DNA from 2 places in the Lactobacillus sp. ESL0233 genome. Region 2 is predicted to be linked to the other one. Evidence: riboswitches for the same ligand, from Rfam matches in the RefSeq annotation. Region 2 holds a riboswitch; the other holds the start of a gene.
The links. Region 2 has a riboswitch for FMN ahead of ribD (bifunctional diaminohydroxyphosphoribosylaminopyrimidine deaminase/5-amino-6-(5-phosphoribosylamino)uracil reductase RibD). Riboswitches for the same ligand answer to the same signal wherever they lie in the genome.
Positions count from the first base shown of each region.

Region 1 (7,634 bases), 110 kb from region 2:
TAGCACAAAACCCTTAGTACAACAAGCAATTTAATCAAAATTTGTGTTTTTTATTATTTGCTAAATACAAACTATTTTCTTTTACGTGCAATAATCTTAACTGGGGTTCCAGAAAGATTGAAATTATTACGCAACTGATTGATTAAAAAACGTTGATATGAAAAGTGCATTAATTCTGGATCATTCACAAATACCACAAATGTAGGTGGCGCTGTAGCAACCTGGGTCATATAATATAATCTAAGTCGCTTACCCTTTATCATTGGTGCAGGGGCTAATTTACTTGCGTCAAGTAATAAATCATTTAAAATACTTGATTGGATACGTTGTGTTTGATTTTGATGCACTAATTTAACTAATTTTGCTATTTGATCAAGGTTTTGTCCAGTTTTGGCAGAAACAAATAAAATTGGTGCATAATCTAAATACTGAAATTCCTCTCTGATTACTTGTTCAAATTCTTTTCCACTATTACTAGTTTTTTTAGGCAAGTCCCATTTATTGACTACAATAATAATACCGCAACCAGCTTCATGGGCATAACCTGCAACATGCTTATCTTGCTCACGAATACCAGTACTTGCATCTAATACAAGACAAACTACATCAGAATGTTCAATTGCACTCATTGCTCGCATGACAGAATATTTTTCAGTTTTTTCGTAAACTTTACCACGACGCCTAATTCCAGCTGTATCGACAATTCGAAACTTAGTGCCTTCCTCGTCAATAAATGGAGTATCTACAGCATCTCGTGTTGTGCCTTCTTCATTATTAACAATTACCCGCTTTTCACCAACTAGTTTGTTAACAATAGAAGACTTACCAACATTGGGACGACCAATCACACTAAAACGTATTTGATCATCATTTTGTTGGTCTAAGTCTTTAGGCAGTTCACTCACTATACAATCAAGTAAATCTCCAATTCCAGTCCCATGAACACTTGAAATTGGTATTGGCGTCCCTAATCCTAAACTATAAAAATCATAAATATCCATTCTTTGTTCAGGATTATCGGCCTTATTTACAGCAAGAACAATTGGCTTTTTAGTTTGATAAAGCATCTGTGCAATCCGTTCATCTAAGTCAGTTAAATGATTAGTAACACTTGTCAGAATGACAATGACATCCGCTTCTTCAATTGCAATCTCTGCTTGCGCTCTTATTTCATCTTCAATTCGACTATTTTCCCAGGTTATTCCACCTGTATCAATCAAATCAAACTTATGCCCCATCCACTCAGCTTGAGCATAATTACGATCACGGGTAACGCCAGGCTTATCTTCAACGATTGCTAAACGCTCATTGATTATCCGGTTGAAAAGAGTTGATTTACCAACATTGGGTTGTCCTACAATTGCAACTATAGGTAAAACCATATTTCCAGCCTCCCTTAAAAATAAAAATGCCGACTTAACTTAAAGTCGGCATTTTTTATTAAAACTAACGACGATCTTTTAATTGGTCACCTATAATGTCACCTAAAGCAAAGCCACTGTCATCGCTATTCATATACTTTTTATTAACTGCGCTTCTATTGTAAGAATTGTGTGAACGTGTACTTTCACTATCTGAACTCTTAGCTTCAGTAGCTTTCATTGAAAGTGAAATTCGACGATCATTAGGGTCAATATTAAGTACTTTAACTTTAACTGTTTCGCCGACCTTTAAAACATCACTTGGTTTATCTACATGCTTATATGATATTTCAGAAACATGAACCAAACCTTGAATTCCATCAGCTACTTCAACAAAAGCACCAAAATTAGTTAAAGACTTAACTTCACCTTCAAAAATATCACCTTCATGAAGTTCTGCTGTTGCTTGTTCGAATGGGGATGGTTCAGTTTGCTTAATTGAAAGGGAGATGCGATGTCTGTCATCATCAATACCAATTACTTTAACTTTAACCTCTTGACCAGATTTTAAAACATCACTTGGTTTATCTACATGCTTGTATGATATTTCGGAAATATGAACTAATCCGTCAACTCCACCAACATCAACAAAAGCACCAAAGTTAGTCAAACGAGATACCTTGCCTTCAACTATGTCTCCCACAACTAATTGTGATGCAACACTGTCAAAAGCTTCTTCACGCTCTTCTTCAATTAAATCTTTGTGTGAAAGAATCAGACGATTCTTACTTGGGTCAATTTCTGTAATCTTAAGTTTCATTGTTTTACCAATATATGGCTTAAGATCCGAAACGTAACGATTTGAGATAAGTGAAGCTGGTAAAAATCCTCTAGTACCAACGTCAACTAGTAAACCGCCACGAACTGAAGAAGTTACAGTACCCTCAATTGGATTGCCTGCTTCAAAATCTTTTCTTAGTTCTTCGTATGCTTCTCTTTCCTTTAAGCGAGTAACTGAGAAGAAAAATTCACCGTTTTCTTTATCGCCACCAGCTTTTCTTAAAACTAAAGCCTTAAAGTTATCACCTGGCTTAACAGCATCACGTAGATCGACGTTGCGATCTGAAGTGTATTCACGACGAGGAATTACACCTTCAACACCGGCATTTACAACACCGACATCGATTTGGCCTTCTTCAACATCCAACACTTCAACATCTACAATATCTCCGACCTCAACCCCTTGCATTTGCTTTAATGCATCTAAAAATTGATTACTATTTTCTGACATTATTTACCTCCCGATATCATAACCTAATTTTAAATGAAAGTTAGAGATTTTTCTACTGTTTTATCCCCTTTTTTCTAGTTTTTTTTGACTTTTTTTAATTTCTGCCAAAATTGCATCAACTACTTGGGCAATTGTCATATTTGTCGTATCAATTTCAATTGCACTGGCAGCTTTTCTTAAAGGAGAGATTTTGCGGTGAGAATCTTTATAATCACGAGCGGTAATATCTACTTCAATTTCTTCAATTGTTTGGGAATTTTTGATACCACGTTCTTTAAAATCTAGCATTCGCCTTTTGGCACGAGAATAAGCTGAAGCAATTAAAAATATCTTCACCTGGGCATTAGGCAAAACAGTAGTTCCAATATCACGTCCATCCATTACCACGTCCATTTTTCCAGCCATTTGTCTTTGAAGATCGACCATTTTTGCACGAATTCCAGCTAAAGCTGAAACTTGTGAAACATTAGCTGAAATTTCCGGAGTTCTAATTTCTTGTGAAACATCCTGCTTACCAACATAAACCCTTTGCTCATTGTTAACAGTTTGAAATTCTATTCCTTCTGCTTCAACTGCTTTTAAAATTTCTGCTTCATTACTATAATCTATACCATGCTTTTGGGCAATTAACGTACATGCACGATACATTGCTCCAGTATCAATATAAATAAAATTTAATTTTTGTGCGATCAGTTTTGCCACTGTACTTTTTCCAGCTGAAGCTGGACCATCAATTGCTACTTGCATTCCAATAAAAAAGGGACATTCAGTCCCTATCCTTTCTATATTTATTTCACTTTAAGTATTTGATTAACTTTAACTTGGCTATCTACATTGAGCTGATTTAGACTTGCGAGCTCTTCAATACTTAAATCAAATTTTTCGGCAATACTTGATAATGAATCTCCGCTTTTTGCTACATACTGTGTAGGCTTAGTTTGCACTTTTGGGGGGTGCCTTTTTTTCTTTTGTTCAGCTTTTGGCTGAAGTCGGTTTTGAGGTACAACCGATTTTTTTAGCTTGTCATGCTTTTTTACCGATTTCTTTAATTCAACTACTTGCTCACTTGTTTGTCCATTTGCAGCTAAGTGATGCACAAGCGGTACAAGTGCAATAATACTCAGAACCAGAATAACCATCCACACAATCCACCCTCTTGATGTTGCTTTATGGATCACTGTTCTAGATTCACTTGGACGCTCGTAATGTAAATACGGGCCTTTGGGTTCATGGCTCATCTAAAATAAAAACCTCCTTCACTTAGCTTGTTTTATTTTAGCATATTTAATTATTATTTTGGATAAAAAAATCGACCTCATACGTGGTCGATTAAGATCTAGTAAAAAATTAATTTTTTAAATTAAAATAGCGCTGTACAAATGGCTTTAAACTACCCAAAACTGTTTCAAAAAGTAAATAAACTACTATGCCGTTAATGGCACCCTTAACTAAATTAAAAGGAACAATAATTCCTGCAATATAGCTGGTCATTGATGGAATATGAAGTAATTGCCTCAAGTAAACTTTTTCTGTAAAACTTAATAAACCCGAATAACCATCAATTTTTGGTAAATTGGGAACAGTTGTTACAGCATAAACAGGGGTCAAAACTAATGCATTGAGTACAGACAAAACTAAAGTCATTGCAATAATTCCTAAAATAACTCCTAATATTGGTTGTAGATGTCTTTTTACCATATTTTTTTCATGAACATTAATTTTTTTAGTGAAAAAGTAAAAAGGCAATGCAAATGAAATTGTTGCCACAAAAGCTGCTAATTGACCTACTATACTCGGCAATGAAAAACCTTTATAAATTAAAGAAATAAACATTCTAATAAAAGCAATAAATATTCCTGGCCCAGCGCCGAATAAAAATGTCCCAATAGTAACAATTACGTCTGAAAAATCAAACTTTAAAAAACTTGCTACTGGCAAGGGAAATGCAATAAACATCAAGATAAATGCAATTGTACCAATCAACGCATAAGCAATAATATTGGCCAATTTACTTCCATTCTTTGTTTTCAATGAACTTACCTCCGAAAAAATAATTGGTCTGTTGCTTCTAGCAACAGACCAATTAAAAGTAAGTATCATCTTGGCTCTTAGTTTAGTCTGTCTTCTTTCATCTAGACTTTAACTATCGGTATCTTAAACGATTCCACCACTTACGTGGGTCGTGGACTTTCACCACCGGTCGGGATTTTCACCCTGCCATGAAGACAACAAACTCGATATTTAACTACAATATAATACTAATCTACCTGCTTTAATCTGTCAACCTCAGCATGACTTAATTCACGGTACTTACCAGAAATTAATGAATCTAAGGTTAAAAAGGAATATCTTTCGCGTGAAAGTTTTCTTACTTGATGATTAACGGCTTTAAACATCCGCTTCACTTGGTGATAATGACCTTCATGAATCGTTAATTGCACTATTTGCATATTCTTCTTTTTATCCGTCCGAATAATTTTAACTTTTGCCGGAGCACATTTTTGATGATCAATCGTTACTCCTCGCTTAAGCAGCCCTATTTCTTCAGGCAGTAGCTGACCATTAATTTTTGCTACATAGACCTTGGCTACTTCACTGCGTGGATGCATTAGTAAATTGGCTAACTGGCCATCATTTGTCATTAACAACAACCCTGATGTATCATAGTCAAGCCTACCTATGGGGTATAAACGATACGGTAAATCTTTAAAATAATCAGCTACCGTTTTTCTGCCTTTATCATCACTTACGGTTGAAACTACACCTCGCGGCTTATAAAAAAGATACGTATGCAAACTCTCACGTTCAATTGGTTCACCGTCAACCGTTATATTGCTAAAGGTATCTACCTTAGTACCAAGTTGGGTAATAATTGCGCCATCAACTGTTACCCTACCTTCTTCAATCATTTTTTCGGCTTTTCGGCGCGAGGCAATACCAGCTTCGGCAATTACTTTTTGTAAACGTTCTAAAACCATTATTATTCTCCTTTTGGCAACTTCGCTAAATTTTTATCTGCTTGTCCTTTAGTGGTAAATAAGTCAATTTCTCCATCAGCATTAATTTCGTTAACTTCAAAATCTTCAATTAACGGTAAATCGGCTAAACTTTGATATCCAAAGTATTGCAAAAAATAATCACTAGTAACATATAAATTGGGGTGTCCAGCAACATCCTTTTTACCTTGAACCTTAATTAATCCGCGCCAAATTAACGTTTGTAATGCGCTTGATGAATTAACTCCCCGAATTTGATCAACTTCAATACGCGTGATAGGCTGTTTATATGCAATAATAGCTAATATTTCAAGCGCTGATTGACTCAAAGTTTTAGTTAAATCTCTTTGAAAAAAGCTAGTAACAGTTTTACTAACTTCAGGCCTAGTAGTCAGCTTATAATTATGATTAACATGTAGTACTTGTAATCCAGAATCAACGTTTGCTTTAAGCTGGCTAGTCAATTTGGTAGCCATTTCACCTAAAGCAGATTGCTCCACATGTAATAACTCACAAAGATTTTCACTCTCAATTCCGTTATCACCAGCAAGATACAATAATGCTTCTAGCTGAGCTATTTTACTTACCATTATTATCAATTCTTTCTAATTTTAAATCACCAAAAGTACAAGCTTGTTTAACCTTAATCTCCTTCTTCTTGCAAAGTTCAAGTAATGCTAAAAATAGACCAATAAAATCAGATAGATTTTGTAATTGATCTGTGCAAGAAAAAAAACTAATAACTTTATTCTCAGCGAGTTTTTCTCGCAAAAAATCAATCATTTGCGTTATAGATTTTGCATTTACTTTGACTGAAGCAAGATTAGGATGGCGTAATTTTAAACGTTGTAAAATCACAATAAAAGTATTAGCTAAGTCAGATGAAGTTATTTGTCCTAAAGGTAGAGGTTGAATTTCTTTAGTTTGGGGCACACTCTCTTCTTTAGATGCTGTAATTGGTACTTTTTCATTACGTTCTTTAAAGTATGCCGAAATTTTTTTAAAAACAGAGTATTGAACTAATTGCTGAACTAATTCGTCTCTAGGGTCTTCTTCTGGTTCATCTTCATTGACAAAATCATTTTGTGGCAAAAGTGATTGTGATTTTATCCGCAATAATATAGAAGACATCACAAAATATTCACCAGCAATTTTCAAATTTAGTCGTTGCATTTCATGGAGATATGCCAAATATTGACTAGTAATTTGAGCAATCGGAATATCATAAATATCGATTTTTTGTGATTTAATCAAATGTAACAGTAGGTCAAGTGGACCTTCAAAATTTGGTAATTCTAAAGTTAGATTATTACTCATAATTCCTTATTTTTAAAATATTCAACTAATTTAGTAAATTCAGGCAGTGCCGTAATCCGTTTATCAGGATTATTGCATGCCAGTTCATGTATAATTTTACCTTTATACCTAAGTTGGCGATAGTTGGGAGACAATGAAAGATACCGAACGACAATAAAATCTTTATAATTTTGAATACCGATTACACCAATAAAATTTAAATTTAACTCACGATACAAATAAAGCTGAAACTCGCTACTATTTTTATTTAGTTCAATTTCTTCTTTTAAAACATTAATATTTTTAAAATCATCTAAATAAGACAAAAGTCCCATAGCAATTTTTTCATTGTCCTTCTTACATTCAATTAGCATAAATTACCTAAATTCGCGGATGCGTCTTTGAATATACTTCTAAAATGTGCTTTTGTGACAAATTAGTATAAATTTGTGTAGTACTAATGTCAGTGTGTCCTAGTATTTCTTGAACCACACGCAAATCGGCCCCATTTTCTAACAAATGAGTAGCAAAAGTATGGCGTAAAGTGTGTGGTGTTACATTTTTTTGAATTTGGGCTGTTTGACAATAATGCTTTATTATTTGCCAGACGGCCTGTCTAGTTAACGACCCACCACGGTTATTAAGAAAAATGTAATCATTATATTTGCCAACACTTAAAAGCAGTCCATC
Region 1 is NZ_REHH01000007.1:88,526-96,159, reverse strand. Features, by position in the region: gene der (ribosome biogenesis GTPase Der) at 72-1,382, opposite strand; gene rpsA (30S ribosomal protein S1) at 1,447-2,652, opposite strand; gene cmk ((d)CMP kinase) at 2,713-3,399, opposite strand; gene F5ESL0233_RS03490 (LysM peptidoglycan-binding domain-containing protein) at 3,441-3,890, opposite strand; gene F5ESL0233_RS03485 (ECF transporter S component) at 4,000-4,683, opposite strand; FMN riboswitch at 4,769-4,883, opposite strand; gene F5ESL0233_RS03480 (pseudouridine synthase) at 4,911-5,630, opposite strand; gene scpB (SMC-Scp complex subunit ScpB) at 5,633-6,238, opposite strand; gene F5ESL0233_RS03470 (ScpA family protein) at 6,228-6,965, opposite strand; gene F5ESL0233_RS03465 (reductase) at 6,962-7,318, opposite strand; gene xerD (site-specific tyrosine recombinase XerD) at 7,326-7,634, opposite strand, start outside.
Region 1: it holds a riboswitch for FMN, as region 2 does, so the genes downstream of both, F5ESL0233_RS03485 (ECF transporter S component) here and ribD (bifunctional diaminohydroxyphosphoribosylaminopyrimidine deaminase/5-amino-6-(5-phosphoribosylamino)uracil reductase RibD) in region 2, are expected to answer to the same signal.

Region 2 (7,634 bases):
ACGATAATATAGCACACATTTATGCTACCGTTGCTGTGAATAATTCAAGTCAATTAGCCAGTATTTTAACTAAATTAAGAGACATTCCTGATGTTTATGAGACAAGGAGGGCAGATAATTAATGCGAGTTGTAATTCAAAGGGTTAACCAGGCCAATGTAAAAATAGCTGGGGAAACAGTTGGTAAGATTAATCAAGGGCTACTCTTATTAGTTGGTATAGGTGAAGGGGACGACTTAGCAATTATTCAAAAAGCTGCAAACAAAATTTCTAAGATGCGTATTTTTGAAGACGAGAGTGGTAAGACTAATTTGGCAATTAAGGATGTTAATGGAAAAATTCTTAGTGTAAGCCAATTTACTCTGTTAGCAGATACCAAAAAGGGAAATCGTCCTAGCTTTGTTCAAGCCATGAAGCCACCAAAGTCTGCTGAATTATGGCAATCTTTTAATCATGAATTAGAAAAGTTGGGCTTAGAGGTTGAAACAGGACAGTTTGGAGCGGATATGAAAGTTGATTTAGAAAATGATGGTCCGTTCACGATTGTATTAGATATGTAAAAATCGGTGCAAAATGATACTACAGGTTGACTTTTTGCTAGTAAAAATATAAGCTAAAAAAGAATTATCAATGACAAAGAATGAAGCTTAGCAATTTTATTTCAGAGACTGTCTATCTATGGTGCAAGGACAGATAATGAGCTAACTGTGACCCCTTTAACAGATAATAAACGTTTCGCGAGCGTTAATCGCAGCAGGCAAAAGGTGGTACCGTGCTAATTTGAAGCGCCCTTGATTTAATTCAAGGGTGCTTTTTAGATTAAAAGGATGATTAGATGAGAGTGCAAAAACCTAAAGGAACAGTTGATATATTGCCAGGGCAATCTAGTTCATGGGAAAAAGTTGAACAAATATTGCGTGATTTTTTCAAACAGGCAAACTATCAAGAAATTAGAACACCAAGTTTTGAAAACTATGAGGTATTTTCTCGATCAAGTGGTGAAACTTCGGATGTAGTTGAAAAAGAAATGTATGATTTCAATGACAAGGGTGGACGTCACATTGCTTTACGTCCAGAAGGAACAGCTGGCGTTGTTCGAGCATATGTTGAAGACAAGCTTTATGCTCCAGAAATGGCTAAGCCATTTAATGTTTATTATATTGAGTCAACCTTTCGCTATGAACGCCCGCAAGCTGGGCGGCAGCGAGAATTTCATCAAATTGGTATTGAAAGTTTTGGCTCAAGTAATTTTTTAGCTGATGTTGAAACCATTGTTCTAGCTAACGATTTATTGGCTAAACTTGGTGTTAAAAATTATGAATTACACATTAATACCCTGGGTAATAGTCAAGTACGTCAAAGTTATCATGATGCACTAGTTGACTATTTTACGCCCTTAAAAGACCGGCTTTCCGATGATTCTAAACGACGTTTAGAGAAAAATCCGCTCCGAATTTTAGATTCTAAAGATGAACAAGATAAGCAATTTTTACCTAATGCACCAAAAATTATTGATTATTTAGATCAAGCTTCTAAAAATAATTTTAATCGAATTATTCAGATGCTGGACCAGTTAGATATCCATTATGTAATTGATAATGATTTGGTTAGAGGGCTGGATTATTATTCCGGGATTATCTTTGAATTTATGGTTGAAGACGCTAGTTTATGGGAATCGGCTACAACGATTCTTGGTGGTGGACGTTATGACCACCTAGTTGAAGAATTTGATGGTCCTGCAACCCCAGCAGTTGGTTTTGGTATTGGTGAAGAACGCTTAATGCTAGTTTTGCAAAAACAAAACCCAGGCTTATTTACTGATCAAGGAATTGATTTTTTTATTACTAATATTGGTGAAGAGACTGAAATTAAAGTTGTTGAAATTGCTCGTTTGTTACGTAAGCAAGGTTTTAGGGTTCAATATGACGTTGATCAAAAGAAGTTAAAAGCGCAATTTAAAAAAGCTGATCGAGTTAAGGCCAAATATGTAATTACTATCGGAGCTAAAGAAATAGCCGAGGGTAAGTTGAATATTAAACGCTTAGCTGATGGACAAAAAATTGATTTGCTGTTAAGTGATTTAGCAAATATGCATTCAGTCTTAGAACATTTAAAGGATTAAAATTATGGAAAAAAGAACAAACTATTGTGGTAATATTACTGCTAAATATATTGGTCAAAAAGTTAATCTATATGGTTGGGTCCAACGAGTTCGTAATTTAGGTAATTTAGTTTTTATTGATTTACGTGACCGTGAAGGTCTAGTTCAAGTAGTCATTAATCATGACTCAGGCCAAGAATTGATGCACCTTGCTGATCAACTTGGTAATGAATATGTTATTCAAGTTAAAGGTGAGGTAGTTAAGCGTTCGAGCATTAATCCAGAAATGAAAACAGGAGAAGTTGAAATTAATGCGCAAGAACTTATTATTTTAAATAAATCACAAAATCCACCTTTTGAAATTAAAGATAATATTGAAGTAGGCGAGCAAACTAGGCTAAAATATCGTTATCTAGATTTACGGCGCCCCAGCTTACAAAAAGCGCTTATTTTACGTTCGAAAATTTTACAGGCAACACATGAATATTTTGATGAAAATGGTTTCATTAATATTGAAACACCAATTTTAGGAAAATCATCACCAGAAGGTGCACGAGATTATTTAGTTCCTTCGCGAATTTATCCAGGTAGTTTCTATGCTTTGCCGCAGTCACCTCAATTATTTAAACAATTGTTAATGGGAGCAGGTTTTGATAAGTACTACCAGTTATCTAGATGCTTCCGCGATGAAGATTTAAGAGGCGATCGTCAACCAGAATTTACCCAAATTGATATGGAAACGTCCTTTACTGATGAAGAACAAGTGCAAGAATATACTGAAGGACTATTAAAGAAAGTTATGAAAGATGTAATGGGGATTGACTTAAAAACGCCAATTGATCGCATTACTTGGACTGAAGCAATGAACAATTATGGTACTGATAAGCCTGATCTTCGCTTTGGCATGCAAATTCATGATTTAAGTCTAATTTTTAAAAATAGTGACTTTAAAGTATTTTCTAATGCAATTAGTGCGGGCGGTTTTGTTAAAGGGATTGCGGTTAAAAACGGCGCTGAGACTTATTCGCGCAAACAAATTGAGAAAAAACAAGATTTCATTAAACGTTTCCACGCTAAGGGTTTAGCTTGGGTTAAATTTGAAAATGGGGAATTTAATGGACCAATTGCGCGCTTTTTAAGTGAGGAAAATCAAGCTGCCCTAATTAAAGAATTTTCTCTTACAGGTAGTGAGTTATTGGTCTTTATAGCTGATAAATGGAAAGTCTGCTGTGATTCATTAGATCATTTACGCCGGGAATTTGCTAAAGAGACCAATATTATTCCTAAGCATGTCTTTAATTTTGTTTGGGTAGTTGACTGGCCCCTATTTGAATATGATGAAGGCATAGGTCGTTGGATTGCGGCTCACCACCCATTCACTATGCCGGATGATGAGGGAATTAAATTACTTGATACTGATCCGCACAAGGCGCATGCTCGTAGTTATGACATTGTGATGAATGGTGATGAATTGGGTGGAGGTTCAATTCGTATCCATAAGCGTTCAATTCAAGAAAAAATGCTTAAAGCACTTGGTTTTAGCAAAAAACGGGCATATGAACAATTTGGTTACTTATTAGATGCTCTTGATATGGGCTTCCCGCCACATGCTGGGTTAGCTATTGGCTTAGATCGTTTTGCAATGCTACTAGCAGAAAAAGATAATATTCGTGATGTCTTGGCCTTCCCTAAAAATGCTAATGCTTCAGAGCCAATGATGCACGCACCTGCTCCGGTTGCTGAGCAGCAATTAGCTGACTTGGGGATCGAAGTTGAAGCACAATACGCAGACAGCGTGGCTAAGACCGAAAATACCTTAATTCAGCAGGCACAACAAAACTCAGAGCGCAAGACTGCTTGGGATGAAGGATAGGGCAATACCTGCTTTTTAACCTACTATTCAACGGTTTAACTTAAAAAAAGAACCTTTTATCAAAAAGGTTCTTTTTTTTGTTTTAAAATTATGCTGCAACTGGTCATTACTTCCAAGGATATAGAAATTTTTTCAATTGCCTCTTGACGTTAAGCGCTGATTAGATTACTCTGTAAGTGATTGAATACGGTTTCTTCGGGGCAGGGCGTAATTCCCTACCGACGGTGACAACATAATATTGAAGTCCGTGACCCGCAAAGTGCGGTGGAACTAGTGCAAGTCTGGTACCGACAGTTAAAGTCTGGATAGGAGAAGAACAAACAAACTAATTTGATAGTAGCGTTGCGTATACTTCGCTGGAATCATATTTAATTAATCTTTTTAAGCCTCGTTGATTTTACATCAACGAGTTTTTTAGTTAGGAGGTGTAAAAATTGCAAGATAGTGATTATATGAAACTGGCGGCAGAAGAAGCGCTTAAGGCACGTGGGATGACGCAAACCAATCCCTTAGTTGGTGCGGTTATTGTCAAAAAAGACCAAGTTCTTGCCACTGGCTACCATCATCAATTTGGTGGTGTGCACGCCGAAGTCGATGCTTTGAATAATTTAGCAGATCTTAGATTGGCTCAGGGGGCAACCCTTTACGTTACTTTAGAACCTTGCAGTCATTACGGCAAGCAACCACCATGTTCTTATCAAATTGCAGCAGCAGGAATAAAGCAGGTAATTATTGGGCAAGTCGATCCTCATCAAATAGTTAGCGGCAAAGGAATCAGTTATTTAGAAGCGCATGGGGTTAAAACTAAATTGCTGGGCCAAACAGAATTTTTGAACGAGGCGTATAACTTTTTCTACCAAAGACAGCGTCCGCTTGTTACTTTAAAATATGCAATGTCAGTTGACGGCAAACTTAACGAAGAGCAAGAAAAGCGCACGTTCATAACTGGCCAAGCAGCGCAATTAGATACGCAAGTGTTGCGCCTTGATCAGCAGGCTATTTTAATTGGGGCTAATACCTTGCGAATTGATAATCCTGCATTGACTGTCAGAATTAAAAAGCTACCCGTTCCACCAGTTAGAATCGTTTTAACGCATGATGCTAACTGCTTAGACTTTAATAAGAAGTTATTTAATTTGCCAGGCAGAATTTGGCTGTTGAGCAATGTAGCTTTGACAAAATCAGTAAGAGAAAATGTTACTTGTTTTGTTGACCAAGAGTGGACACCTGCCAAAATTATGCGTTTATTGGCTGAAAAAGAAATTCAGTCACTACTGATTGAAGGCGGCAGCAATCTACAAGCGCAATTTATGGCGGCCAAACTGGTAGATAAAATAGTTGCTTACGTAGCGCCAGTCATTTTAGGCGGAACGGCTATGCCAGTCGCTATGGGGCCGCGATTAGAGCGGCCACTGCATTATCAACTGGTTGATTTAAGAACATGCGGTGAAGATGTGCGAATTTGTTTAAGGAGAGAATAAGTGTTTACAGGAACGATTAAAGCAACGGGAAAAATTGTCAATCTAGAAGCTACTCAAGAACATGCAAAATTGATAATCAGCAGTCCGCAAACCGACCTGAAAAATTTGCCTTTAGGCGCAAGTATTGCGGTGAATGGAATTTGCTTAACCGTCACTAATTGCACGGCCACAGATTTTACAGTTGACGTCATGCCAGAAACGATGAAAAGAACGAATCTAGGTAAATTACAGCTCAATAACCTAGTAAATTTGGAACCCGCAATTTCATTAAATGACAAGTTAGATGGGCACATCGTTGCGGGCCATGTTGATACGACGGCTACATTAATCAAGAAAACAGAAAATGAAAATTCGCTTGAATTGCAGTTTAGGGTGCCAGCAAGATATGCGCCCTTGATTGTTGAAAAAGGTTCCATTGCAATTGATGGCATTGGTTTGACCGTCACGATGGCAAAAGATGATTTATTTGGTGTTAGCTTAATACCATACACCATTGCACATACGACCTTGGCAAATTATCAGCTTAATGATTTGGTCAATATTGAAACGGATATGATTGGCCGTTATGTCATCAAACAATTACAAATTTGGAAAAAAGAATACGTTAGGTAATTAAAATGAATGAACAATTAAATAGCAAAATGCAAGAAATCTTAAATCATTTGAAAAAAGGCGGACTTGTAATTGTGGCTGACTCACCTCAGCGTGAAGCAGAAGGCGACATGATCGGTTTAGCTGAAAAAGTAACGCCAGCAGCGGTTAATATGATGATTAGTAAAGCTCGCGGGCTTTTGTGTGTGACAATGAGCAAGGAATATGCGCAACGGCTGCAGCTTGAACCCATTAAAACTGATTCTAATGATAGTTTTGGTACGGCATTTACACTAAGCGTTGATGCCACCGAAACGACCACTGGAATTTCCGCTTTTGATCGGGCTAAAACAATTAAAAGATTAGCTGATCCTAACAGTCACTGGTCCAATTTTTATCATCCCGGCCACGTCTTTCCTTTAGTTGCAAAAGAAGGCGGTGTTTTAGAACGAACCGGTCATACCGAAGCAGCGCTTGATTTAGCCCGTCTAGCTGGCGCTGCTCCTGTAGGTTACATTTGCGAATGCATCAAAAAAGATGGCACAATGGCCCGGCGCAAAGACTTGAAGGCCTTGGCTGAAGGATTAGGAATTCCCTATTTAACGATTGAGGAATTGATTGAATACCGTAAATTTCAAACTCAGAAAAAGCTGGCAGTTGAATCTTTTGCAAGAGTGGCCTTGCCTACCAAATACGGCACTTTTCAACTTGAAGGTTTTCGGGAACACCAGCAGTTAGAAAAAGAGCCCACACTATTAATTAGCAAAGGTGAAATTAAAGCTGGGCCCCCCTTACTACTCAGGCTGCATAGTGAATGTTTAACCGGGGATGTTTTTGGCTCCAAACGCTGCGATTGTGGAGCACAATTGCAGGAAGCTTTAAAACAAATCGAAAAGAATGGCGCCGGTGCCGTTTTATATTTACGTCAAGAAGGGCGCGGAATCGGTTTAATGAATAAATTACGGGCGTACGAACTGCAGGATCAAGGAATGGATACAGTAAAGGCAAATCAGCATTTAGGCTTACCAGTTGATGCGCGCAGTTATCAGCTGGCCGCTACCATTTTAAAGCAAAAAGGTATTACAGAAGTTCACTTAATGACCAATAATCCTGATAAAGTTGCCCAATTAGAAAACTATGGCATTAAAGTCAGCAAACGAATACCGCTTGAAGTCGGAATGACAAAAGAAAATCAAAACTACTTATTGACTAAAAAACACCAAATGAATCATCTATTAAGCGAGGTAAATTAGCATGCAGGAAATCACTGGTAAAATAACTGCTGACCAAACAAAAAGAGTTGGAATTGTCGTTGCCCAATTTAACAATGTTATAACTGAGCGTCTGCTTAATGGTGCCGTTGCCCAATTAAGTAAAGGCGGAATCGCTGACGAGCAAATTATAGTTGTTCGTGTCCCGGGGGCTTTTGAAATAGCTCGGGTTGTCAATTACTTGGCTCAAAGCGGCAAAGTCGACGGCATAATTACTTTAGGAGCGATAATTAGGGGTGAAACGGCGCACTTTACGTATGTTTGCGAAGGTACAACTAGTCAATTAGCGGCAATTGCTGCAACCGGCAAAGTACCAGT
Region 2 is NZ_REHH01000007.1:195,975-203,608, reverse strand. Features, by position in the region: gene F5ESL0233_RS03980 (bifunctional (p)ppGpp synthetase/guanosine-3',5'-bis(diphosphate) 3'-pyrophosphohydrolase) at 1-122, shown strand, start outside; gene dtd (D-aminoacyl-tRNA deacylase) at 122-559, shown strand; gene hisS (histidine--tRNA ligase) at 835-2,121, shown strand; gene aspS (aspartate--tRNA ligase) at 2,126-3,973, shown strand; FMN riboswitch at 4,161-4,294, shown strand; gene ribD (bifunctional diaminohydroxyphosphoribosylaminopyrimidine deaminase/5-amino-6-(5-phosphoribosylamino)uracil reductase RibD) at 4,408-5,454, shown strand; gene F5ESL0233_RS03955 (riboflavin synthase) at 5,455-6,066, shown strand; gene ribA (GTP cyclohydrolase II) at 6,072-7,298, shown strand; gene ribH (6,7-dimethyl-8-ribityllumazine synthase) at 7,300-7,634, shown strand, end outside.